One region of the Paracoccus sp. J55 genome, then DNA from elsewhere that is predicted to be linked to it. Evidence: riboswitches for the same ligand, from Rfam matches in the RefSeq annotation. Region 1 holds a riboswitch; the other holds the start of a gene.
The links. Region 1 has a riboswitch for thiamine pyrophosphate ahead of thiD (bifunctional hydroxymethylpyrimidine kinase/phosphomethylpyrimidine kinase). Riboswitches for the same ligand answer to the same signal wherever they lie in the genome.
Positions count from the first base shown of each region.

Region 2: linked by a shared signal. The riboswitch ahead of PARJ55_RS0101030 (TenA family protein) and the one ahead of thiD (bifunctional hydroxymethylpyrimidine kinase/phosphomethylpyrimidine kinase) in region 1 are both predicted to bind thiamine pyrophosphate.

Region 1 covers NZ_AZVA01000002.1:342,542-348,300, forward strand. The annotation lists gene PARJ55_RS0103750 (HesA/MoeB/ThiF family protein) at 1-441, opposite strand, end outside; gene PARJ55_RS0103755 (thiamine phosphate synthase) at 438-1,034, opposite strand; gene PARJ55_RS0103760 (thiazole synthase) at 1,031-1,795, opposite strand; gene thiS (sulfur carrier protein ThiS) at 1,797-1,994, opposite strand; gene PARJ55_RS0103770 (FAD-dependent oxidoreductase) at 1,978-2,955, opposite strand; gene thiD (bifunctional hydroxymethylpyrimidine kinase/phosphomethylpyrimidine kinase) at 2,952-3,779, opposite strand; TPP riboswitch at 3,849-3,952, opposite strand; gene PARJ55_RS0103780 (HAD family phosphatase) at 4,137-4,739, shown strand; gene PARJ55_RS23840 (hypothetical protein) at 4,806-5,435, opposite strand; gene aroQ (type II 3-dehydroquinate dehydratase) at 5,531-5,759, opposite strand, start outside.
Region 2 covers NZ_AZVA01000001.1:207,963-213,721, reverse strand. The annotation lists gene hflK (FtsH protease activity modulator HflK) at 1-1,189, shown strand, start outside; gene hflC (protease modulator HflC) at 1,189-2,304, shown strand; gene PARJ55_RS0101035 (AI-2E family transporter) at 2,419-3,609, opposite strand; TPP riboswitch at 3,777-3,908, shown strand; gene PARJ55_RS0101030 (TenA family protein) at 3,975-4,616, shown strand; gene PARJ55_RS0101025 (NUDIX hydrolase) at 4,620-5,093, opposite strand; gene PARJ55_RS0101020 (FYDLN acid domain-containing protein) at 5,164-5,484, opposite strand; gene PARJ55_RS0101015 (M48 family metallopeptidase) at 5,634-5,759, shown strand, end outside.

The sequences.
Region 1 (5,759 bases):
CAGCGCCGAGGCCGAGATCAGCGGCTTGCCTGCCGCCAGGCAGGCGTCCGAGAGCGTGTAGCTGGCGGCATAGCTGTCGGCGCAATCCAGCACCACATCAGCCGCCGCCACCAGCGCCGGCGCGTTCAGGGGGGTCAGCCGGTCCGCCAGCGCCTCGATCTCCACCGCAGGGTTCAGCCGGGCCACGGCCTGCGCGGCGGCGCGGACCTTGGGCTGGCCGATATCCTTCATGCGGTAGAGCGGCTGCCGGTGCAGGTTGGTCTCCTCGACCGTGTCGGGATCGATCAGGGTGATGCGGCCGATGCCGCTGCCGGCCAGGTATTGCAGCACCGGCACGCCCAGCCCGCCCGCGCCGACGACCAGCGCATGGGCGGCGCCGATGCGCTCCTGCCCCTCGGCGCCGACCTCGGGCAGGACCATCTGGCGGACATAGCGGTTCATGCCGCCACCCGCAGCCATTCGCGGATGCGGCCCTCGGGGTCGGGGTTGAGCGTGATGTCGGTCACGGCAGAGGCCAGGTCGGCGCCGGCGGCGAAAGCCTCGCGCGCACGGTCCGGGGTGACGCCGCCGATGGCGACCAGCGGCGTCGCGCCGACCAGCTTGCGCCATTCCCGCACCCGGTCCAGCCCCTGCTGTTCCCATTTCATCTTCTTCAGGATCGTCGGCCAGACCGGTCCCAGCGCGACGTAATCGGGCCTGAGCGCCAGCGCCCGGTCCAGTTCGGCATGGTCGTGGGTCGAGACGCCCAGCCGCAGCCCGGCCTTGCGGATCGCCGGAATGTCGGCGGTATCCAGATCCTCCTGCCCCAGGTGGATGAAGTCGCAGCCCAGGTCGATGGCGGCCTGCCAGTGGTCATTGACGACCAGCGTGGCGCGATGTTCGCGGCACAGCTCCTGGCACAGCGCCAGCTCGCCCAAGAGCCGGGCGGGGGGCTGGTCCTTGATGCGGATCTGCACCAGTTTCACGCCCAGAGGCAGGGCGCGGCGCAGCCAGTCGCTGCTGTCGAAGATCGGGTAGAAGCGCGGCAATCTCATCCCAGCACCGCCATGCCGAAGAGGGGGGTGGAAGGCGCGGCCATGTCGCGGGCCTCGATCGGGTTCGCGCCATGCGCCAGCTGCCCGGCCTCGATCGCCAGCGCCATGGCGCGGGCCATGGCCACCGGATCGCCGGCCTTGGCGACCGCGGTGTTCAGCAGCACCGCGTCATAACCCAGCTCCATCGCCTGCGCCGCGTGGCTGGGCAGGCCGATGCCGGCATCCACCACCAGCGGCACATCGGGGAAATGCGCCCTGAGGCTGCGCAGCCCGTAAGGATTGTTCAGCCCCCGGCCCGAGCCGATGGGCGCGCCCCAGGGCATCAGCACCTGGCAGCCCGCATCGAGCAGCCGGCCGCAGACCGACAGGTCCTCGGTGCAATAGGGAAAGACCTGGAAGCCGTCCTCGGACAGCAGCCGCGCCGCCTCGACCAGCGCGATCACGTCGGGGCAAAGCGTGTCGTCGTCGCGGATCACTTCCAGCTTGATCCAGGGCGTCTCGAACAGCTCGCGCGCCATCTGCGCGGTCGTCACCGCCTCGCGCACCGAATGGCAGCCGGCGGTATTGGGCAGGACGGGGATGCCCAGCTCCTTGATCAGGCGGTGGAAATCCTGGCCCTCGCCGCCTTCGCGCCGCAGGCTGACGGTGGCGATGCCGGCGCGCGAGGCGCGGAACGCCTCGGCCATGATCGCGGGCGAGGGGTATTGCGCCGTGCCCAGCATCAGCGGGCTTGCGACTTCGGTTCCGTAAAAGACCGGCATCTCAGCCCCCCTGCATCGGCGCCACGACTTCCAGCGCGTCGCCATCCTTCAGCGTGGTTGCGGGCCGGGCGGCGGCGGGCAGGAAAGCGCCGTTCAGCGCCGTCGCCACCTTGGCCGCGCCCAATCCGATCTCGGCCAGCGCATCCTGCACGGTCGGGCCGGTCAGGTCGCGCGCCTCTCCGTTAAGGGTGATCTTCATCCATGAACTCCGGTTTCCGGCCCTCGAGAAGGTAATCGGCGGCCATGCGGGCCACGGCGGGGGCCAGAAGATAGCCGTGGCGGTAAAGGCCGTTTGCGTAAAGCGTGCCGCCGCGCCGGCGCAGGCGGGGCAGGTTGTCGGGAAAGGCGGGCCGCGCATCCGAGCCAAGCTCCAGGATCTCGGCCTCGGCGAAGCCGGGATGCAGGGCATAGGCGGCCGACAGCATCTCGACGGCCGAGCGCGCGGTGACGCGATACTTGCCGCCGGTTTCCAGCATCGTGGCGCCGATCATGTAGACGCCCTCGCCGCGCGGCACGAGATACAGGGGGATGCGCGGATGCAGCAGGCGGATGGTGCGGGTCAGCGTCACTTCCGGGCAGCGGATCACCAGCATTTCGCCGCGCACGCCGCGCAGGTCGGGAAGCTGGTCGCGGGCCGCCAGCCCGCGCGCATCGACGATCAGGCCGGCGGGCGTGCCCTCGGTCTCGATGGCGACGCCCTGCGCCTCCAGCCGGTCGCGCAGGGCCAGCAGCGCGGCGCGCGGGTTCAGATGCGCCTCGGTGGCGAAATGCAGCCCGCGCGGGAAGCGCCCGGACAGTTCCGGCTCCAGCGCCGCGATCTCCTCGGCACTCACCGGCTGATGCGCCTGGGTCAGCCGGGCGAAGCGGTCGAGTTCCGCCCGGTCCCGTGAGGGGGCGAGGACCAGCGTGCCGCGCCGGATGACCTCGGCGCCATTCGCCTGCCACCAGTCGGCGGCGTCAAGGCCGAGGCGCAGCACCGCCGGCTCGGCGCTTTCGGCCTCGCAATAGGGCGCCAGCATGCCGCCGGCGCGCCAGCTGCAGGCCTGCGCGCCGGGCTTGCCGGCCGGGTCGATGATCCGGGGCAGAGTGCCGCGCGCCGCCAGTTCGGTGGCGATGCACAGCCCCATCACCCCGGCGCCCAGGATGGTGATCGCGGTCATGTCCGTCTCCAGAGCGCGTGGAAATGATGCACCGGGCCGTGGCCCAGCCCCACCGCCAGCTCATCGGCGGCGGCGATGGCGCCTTGCAGCCAGCCATGGGCGCGGGTCACGGCATCGGGCACCGCCATGCCCTGGGCCAGCCCCGCCGCGATGGCCGAGGACAGCGAGCAGCCGGTGCCGTGGGTGTTGGGCGTCTGCTGGCGCGGGGCCGTCAGGACCAGCGGCTGCGGCCCGACCAGAAGGTCGGTACAGGCGTCCTCGCTGGCATGGCCGCCCTTCATCAGCACATGGTCGGCGCCCAGGGCGCGCAGCGCCTCGCCCTGCTCTCGCATTTCCTCGGGCGTCGCGGCGGCGGGGCGACCCAGAAGCCGCGCCGCCTCGGGCAGGTTCGGGGTCAGCACCGTCGCCAGCGGGATCAGTTGCTCGCGCAGCGCCGAGACGGCATCGTCCGGCAGAAGCGCGTCGCCGGATTTCGCCACCATCACCGGGTCCAGCACCACCGGCACCGGATTGTCCGCCAGCAGCGCCGCCAGCCGGTCGGCGACGACTGTGATCACATCTGCGCCGCCGACCATGCCGATCTTGACCGCGCGCACCTCGAGATCGCCGAAAACCGCGTCGATCTGCGCCGCGACCATGGCGGGGCTGACCGGCTCGACCGCAGCGACGGTGCGGGTGTTCTGCGCGGTGATCGCCGTGATCACAGAGGCGCCATAGACCCCGAGGGCCGAGAAGCTTTTCAGGTCGGCCTGGATCCCGGCGCCGCCGCCGCTGTCCGAGCCGGCGATGGTCAGCGCGATGGGATGGGGCTGCAATCCCGACATGGCCCGCCTTTCGTTTTGGCCGGGCATGGGGACGTGGGGCGGATGGGTGGCGGACCGGGAATTGCGGGGCCGCATCACTCTACCCTTCCCTACGCCGGCATGACCCGGATCAGGTTCGATGGGTCGGTGCCCGGCACCTCTCAGCCCCGTGCGGGGCTCCCCAAGTGTATGAGTCTTTCGCGCGACACTAGGCCCCGGCGTCCCGCTTTGCAAGGGCCGAGCGCCGCCGGTCCGTCGCGGGGTGTCACGCATCTGTCCGCCTGGCCGGGCAAGATGGCGGGCGGCCTGCGGCGGTTTCGGGCTTTACACCGCCCGGAATTCCGGCCGATCTGGGCCCGGTGGAAAGGGAAGGATGCGATGAAAAGCGTGATCTTCGACCTGGGCGGGGTGCTGATCGACTGGGATCCGGTCCTGGCCTTTGCGGATGTCTTCACCAGCCGGACCGAGGCCGAGGCCTGGATGGCCCGCATCGACTTTCCCGGCTGGAACCGGATGCAGGACGGCGGGCGCAGCTTTGCCGAGGGGCTGGCCGCCGCCCGCGCCGAGCATGGCGACGAGGCGCGGCACCTGGCGGGCTATCTGGCGGCCTTTCCCGTCACCATCGAAAAGACCGTGCCCGGCAGCTGGGTGGTGGCCGAGGCGCTGCTGGCCCGAGACGTGCCGCTTTATGCGCTGACCAACTGGTCGGCCGAGACCTGGCCGCATGCGCTGGAGCTGCATCCCCGCCTGGGTGCGATCTTCGCCGATATCCTGGTCTCGGGCCAGGTCGGCGTGCTGAAACCCGACCCGGCGATCTTCCGGCTGCTGATGGACCGCAACGGGCTGCGGCCCGGGGACTGCATCTTCGTCGACGACAGCCCGGCCAATGTCGAGGGCGCCCGCGCGCTGGGCATGGACGGGATTCACTTTACCGGCGCCGAGGCGCTGGGCCGGGACCTGGCGCGGCGCGGGGTGATTTGAAGAGGGCCGGCAGGTAGCAGGTCTGCTTTGCGGAAAGCTGCTGTTAAATGATCGATATCGGTGTGACTACAAAACGGTGCTTGCGATGATCCCCACCACCCGCTCCAGATACGGCCAAACGGAAGTGCGGTATCTCGGCGGCGCTAGCGTCGGCGATATAAACACCGTCCGCTCTCGGAAGCTCACCTGCACGGGCGCGGAATCTGGCGACGGCACCTGCGGCATTGCCATGCCAAAAGCGCGACCAAACTGTTTGGACGCGCCGACACCGTAGACGATCATTGCGCGCCACGGCACGTGTTCGAGCACGGCCTTGAATATTTCGGTGCCATGAGCGCGGTCTTCATCCGAAAGATCAGCATCATAGCGCGCACTGGCGCAAGAAATGTTCGTCTGCATTGAGGTTAGCCCGCGTTCGGCCAGCATCTTGGAGAGCCGGGCTAAGTTGGGTCGTGTCTTTGACGGTTTGGTGGTGGCCGCATCATACATCTCCCTGCAGGATCGACCATTGCGATTCCATAGCGCGTCCAGAAACTGATCGTGGGTTCCCACGTCAGCGCAATGAAAGGTTTTTGCCGAACTGGCCCCGACGATCAGGACCTTGACCTGATCGGGATCCGTATCGGTCATCCAAGGACGCGGATATGCACCGCGGCGCGGCATTGTCAGGGAACGAATGCGGTCCTCAAACGTCATCGCGTTTCCGTCTAGCAGATTGCACGCACCTAGATACTATTGCGGTTCGATGGGGTGCTCCGAGCGTCAGAAATGGGCTCACCCCTACCGCCCCCCTATCCCACCAGCTTCGCCACATGGCGCAGCGCCAGCAGGTAGCCATTGACCCCGAAACCGGCGATCACGCCCTCGGCGCGCAGGCTGACATAGGAATGGTGGCGGAAGCTCTCGCGCTTGTGGACATTCGAGATATGCACCTCGATCACCGGCCCGTCGAAGGCGTTCAGCGCATCGAGGATCGCCACCGAGGTATGGGTGAAGGCGGCCGGGTTGATGACGATGGCC
Region 2 (5,759 bases), on a different contig from region 1:
CAAGGGCGGCAGAGAGCCGCCGCAGGGGGGCGGCCAGCGTCCCTGGGGCGGGCCGGGGGGCGGCAAGGACGACCGTCCGCAGGGGCCGCGCCGGGGCGACCAGATCCCCGAGATCGAGGAACTGGTGCGCAAGGGCCAGGACCGTCTGCGGGTGCTGATGGGCGGCAAGGGGCCGGGCGGCGGCAATCGCGGCGGCGGTCCGCGCCGTCCGCAGGGCCCGCAATTCCAGATGAACCGCGGCACCTGGGGCATCGCGGCGCTTGCCGTGGTGGCGCTTTGGGCCTTTTCCAGCTTCTACACCGTCAAGCCCGAGGAACGCGCGGTCGAGCTGCTGTTCGGCAAGCCCGTCGGCACCGGCGAGCCGGGCCTCAACTTCGCGCCCTGGCCGGTCGTCACCGCCGAGGTGGTGCAGGTCTCGGGCGAACGGACCACGGAAATCGGCACCGGCCGCGCCGGGCCGATGGATTCGGGGCTGATGCTGACCCGCGACCAGAACATCGTGGACATGGCCTATCAGGTGGTCTGGAACATCTCGGACCCCGAGAAATTCCTGTTCAACCTCGCCGATCCCGAGGACACGATCCGCGCGGTTTCGGAATCGGCCATGCGCGACATCGTGGCGCGGTCCGAACTGGCGCCGATCCTGAACCGTGACCGTGGTGCCATCGCCGACGACCTCAAGCTGGCGGTGCAGAACACGCTGAACGCCTATGAGGCGGGGATCAACGTGCTGCGCGTCAACCTGGACCGCGCCGACCCCCCGCGCGAGGTGATCGACAGCTTCCGCGAGGTGCAGGCCGCCCAGCAGGAACGCGACCGGCTGGAGAAAGAGGCCGACGCCTATGCGAACCGCGTGCTGGCCAGCGCCCGGGGCGAGGCCGCCGCCGTGATCGAACGCGCCGAGGCCTATCGCGCCGAGGCGGTGAACACCGCCGAGGGCGAGGCCGCGCGCTTCAACTCGGTCTATGACGAATATGTGAAGGCGCCGGAGGTGACGCGCCGGCGGATGTATCTGGAAACGATGGAGAAGGTTCTGGGCGGGGTGAACAAGGTCATCCTCGACGGCGAGGCGGGGCCGGGCGTGGTGCCCTATCTGCCGCTGGATCAGTTGCGCAGCGGGGCGCCGGCTTCCGGCAACCGCAATACGGGCAACGCCAATTCGGGCAACACCAGCGGGGGGAACCAGTGATGAACCGTGCAATCTCGCTTCTGGCGCTGCCCTTCCTGGTCGTGGTGGCGGTCCTGGTCATCTCCTCGCTCTATATCGTCGATGTGCGTGAAAAGGCGCTCGTCCTGCGCTTCGGCGAAGTGGTCGACGTGCGCGAGGAGCCGGGCCTGGGCGTCAAGGTGCCCTTCCTCGACAATGTGGTGAAATACGACGCCCGCATCCTCGGCCTGCCGACCCCGCCGATGGAGGTCACGCCGCTGGACGACCGCCGTCTGGTGGTCGATGCCTTCGCGCGCTGGCAGATCACCGACGTGGTGCAGTTCCGCCGCGCGGTGGGTGCGGGCGGCATCGAATTCGCGCAGCGCCGGCTTGAGCCGATCGTGACCAATGCGATCCGGCAGGTGCTGGGCTCGGTGCCCTCGACCACGGTGCTGTCGGACGACCGGACGCCGCTGATGAATCGCATCCGCGACCTGTCGCGCGACGATGCCCGCGACCTGGGCATCCGCGTCATCGACGTGCGCCTGACCCGCACCGACCTGCCCGAGCAGAACCTGACCGCGACCTATGCCCGGATGCGTGCCGAGCGCGAGCGCGAGGCCGCCGACGAGATCGCCCGCGGTGGCGAGGCCGCGCAGCGCGTCCGCGCCGCCGCCGACCGCACCGTGGTCGAGCTGACCTCCGAGGCGCGGAAGCGCGCCGAGGTGGTGCGCGGCGAAGCCGATGCCCGCCGCAACGCCATCTACGCCGATGCCTTCGGCCGCGACCCCGAGTTCTTTGCCTTCACCCGCTCGATGACCTCCTATGAGCGGGCGCTGCGGGGCGAGAACAGCTCGCTGGTGATCCAGCCGCAGGGCGAGTTCTTCGACTACCTGCGCAACGACGGGGCCGACCGGGCCAATCCGGTGCCGGTGCCCCGGCCGGCCTCGACCCCCGCCGCGGACGAGGACGAAGCCGAGGCCGAGAGCTCGGGCGCGATCGCACCCGGCGAGGCCGTCGCCCCGACCGAGACCAATCGCGAGGGCGAGCCGCTGGGCGCCGGTGCCGGCGTGACGCTGACGCCGCTGCCGGAATCGCTGGCCGCGCCGCCGCAGGAGGATCCCGTGGTGCCTCCGGCGCCGCTTCCGGCGGATTGATCCGGACGCCGGCGCCGACGGAAGCCCGGCCGCAACAGGAAAGGCGGGACGCATCTGCGCCCCGCCTTTTTCCATGTTCCGCCGTTCTTGCGCCGGGGGCCGGTCAGGCCCCGGTCACTCCAGGCCGATCAGCTTGCTGTCCTGCCGCTGCTCTTCTTCGGCAAGCTCGCGCTGCCATTCCCGCCAGATCGAGACCAGCAGCGCCATCAGCACCGGGCCGACGAACAGCCCGACGATGCCCATGGTCTTGACCCCGCCGATCAGGCCGAAAAAGGTCGGCAGGAACGGCAGCTTGACCGGGCCGCCGACCAGAACCGGGCGGATGGTCTTGTCCACCACGAACAGCTCGCAGGTGCCCCAGACGAACAGCGCCGCCCCCTCGACGGGCGAGCCGCTGGCCACCAGATAGGCCGAGACCAGGGTGAAGGACAGCGGCGCGCCGCCCGGGATCAGCGCCATGAAGCCGGTGATCACCCCGAAGGTCACCGGCGAGGGCACGCCGGCCAGCCAATAGGCCACGCCCAGGATCACCCCCTCGCCGATGGCGATCAGGGTCATGCCCGTCACGGTCGAGCTGATCGTCGCGGGCACGACGCGCGACAGCCTGCTCCAGCGGTCGGGCAGGATGCGGCGGCCGACCTGGTCGATCTGCGCCACGATCTTGTCGCCGTCGCGATACAGCACGAACAGGGTAATCAGCATGAACAGCAAGGTCAGCGCCAGATGGAAGGCCAGCGTCCCCGCCGTCACCGCGCCGCGATAGATCGCCCCGATATTCGAGCCGCTGACCAGCTGCACGATCTCGCTGATGCCGCCGGGCCGGCCGATATAGGTCTGCCAGTTCTCGTCCAGCCAGTCGCCGACCTGCGGCAGCTCGACCATCCAGCCCGGCGTCGGCGCGCCCGAGCTGTTGACCACGATCGCCCAGTTGATCCAGTCGCGCAGCTCGCGGAAGGCATAGATCAGCGCCATGGCGATGGGGATCAGCAGGAAGCAGACCAGCACCAGCACCAGCACCGTCGCCGCCCCGGTGCGGCCCAGGTTCAGCTGGCGGGCGGCGCGCTCGCGCAGGGGCCAGCTGGCCAGCGCGATCACCATGGCCGCCAGCACCGGCACCAGGAAGCCGTGGAAGAAATAGATCGAGGCCGCCACGATGGCCAGCAGCAGCCAGCGCGCGGCCGAGATATTGGTCAGAAGCGGCGGCCGGTGCAGGCGCAGGCCGACCTGTTTCGGGCTTTGCCGCGAGGCGGCGGGATCGTTCAGTTCTGTCGCGGTCGTGGGTTTCGGCATTTCGCCCGTCGTCATGGTCCCGGTCCTGACTGCGGGCGGGTAGCGCCCGCCCTGCGGCAACGAGATAACATCTCGCCCCCGGCTGCAAGACGCAATGCCGCGCCGCAGCCGGCCGGTTCCGGATTTCGCGGCTCACGATCTTGTGGGCAGGCCGTGACAGCCGCCGCGCCGCGCGCTAGTCTGGCGCCACCAAGGGGAGTCCCGGCAAGGGGCTGAGAGACCGCTGGCCTCGATCGACCCGACGACGGGCGGCGCGGTGACCCTTCGAACCTGATCCGGATCATGCCGGCGAAGGGATGGGAAGGATGCGCCTGTCTTTTGCCGGCCTCACCGCGAGGCCGAACTGCAACCCGGTCTCGCCCCAAGCCATGAGGGCCCCGATGACCGAGAGCTTTTTCGAAACCCTGCGCCGGGAATGCGCCGCGGACTGGACCGCCGCCGTCGAGCACCGCTTCGTACGCGAGCTGTTCGCCGGCAGCATCGCGGATGCGGCGATGGCGCGCTACCTGATGCAGGATCACCGCTTTCTCGACGCCTTCCTGACGCTTCTGGGCGCGGCCATCGCCTCGGCCGACCGCTTCGAATCGCGGCTGCGCTTCGGGCGTTTCGCCGGCATGGTCTCGGGCGAGGAGAACGACTATTTCCTGCGCGCCTTCGCGGCGCTCGGCGTGGACGAGGCGGATCGCGCCGCCACCCCCGACAGCGCGCCCACCGCGGGGTTCCAGGCGCTGATGCGCGAGGCGGCGGCGACGCGCAGCTATCCCGCCGTGTTGGCGGTGTTGAACGTGGCCGAGGGGCTTTACCTCGATTGGGCCAGCCGCGCGCCGCAGCCGCTGCCCGAGCGTTTCGTCCATGCCGAATGGATCACACTGCACGATAATGCCTTCTTCCGGGATTTCGTCGGCTTCCTGCGCGAGGAGTTCGACCGGGCCGGGCCCGGAGCGGCGGATCAGGCGCGCGACTTCTTCCGGCGCGCCGTCACGCTGGAACGGGCGTTTTTCGACGAGGTCTACGCGGCCTGACGGTCAATCCTCGACGATCTCGATCTCGGGCGGGCTGCCGGGCGGCCCGTTCGCGCGATAGTCCAGCACGATGCGCGGCAGCGCGGCCGGCGCCAGCCGCTCGCCGGTATGGCGCATCTCGGGCAGGCTCCACCAGCGGAATTCGCGGATGGCGCCGGCCTCGGGCGCGTTCCGGATCACCGGCACGAAATCCTGGGTCTCGATCAGGAAATAGTCCTCGGACTGCCGCCAGCGTCGCTGCCGCAGCGTCATCGCGACGCGGCGGCGCCAGACCAGCGGGCCAAGCGCGGGCAGGGCGAAGCCCAGTTCCTCGGCCAGTTCGCGGCGCAGGGTCTGCTCGGCGGTCTCGCCGGGCTCGGCGCCGCCGCCGGGGGTGATCCACCAGTCGCCGGTGCCGTAATCGACGCGCATCAGCAGCACCCGGTCGTCCGGGGTCAGCAGGATGGCGCGCATGGCCTGTCTGTCGATGATCCGCATCTTCGGCCGCCAAAGGAAAGGCCCCGGCCGCGGGTCGCGTTCCGGGGCCTGGACCAGTCGGGACGAGGGCTTATTCGTCGTCGCTCTCGGGCACGTCGGCGATGTCGTCCAGCGACATGTCGCCGTCATCGTCGTCGTCCAGCAGATCGTCGTCCAGATCGCCGGTATCGGCGTCGTCGTCCAGATCCTCGTCATCGACCAGATCGGTCTGGTCTTCTTCCCGCGCCGCGGTCTTTTCCGAGATCAGCGAGCGCGAGCGGCCGTTGGTCAGGCTTTCCAGCGTGAATTCTGCGCCGCAGGCGGGGCAGGTCATCGGGTCGTTTCTCAGGTCGTAGAAGCGCGTGGCGCAATGGGGGCAAAGGCGTTTCGTGCCCCATTCCTCTTTGGGCATGGTATTCTCTTTTTCTGCCGCGTTCAGGTAAATCCGCTGTCCCCTGCCATAGCCGCGCGGGGCTGTCAAAGCCTTTTCCCCTTGCGGGCGGGTGGCGGTGCAGGGGAAAGATGGGGCAACAGGCGGACCATCGCAAGATGCGGGACATGATGGACAGGATTCTGGTCGGAGGCGACATTCCGGTGACGCTGCGGCGCTCGGCCCGGGCGCGGCGCATGACGCTGCGCGTGGCGCGGGCGGGGGGCGAGGTGGTGCTGACCCTGCCCAGCCGCACC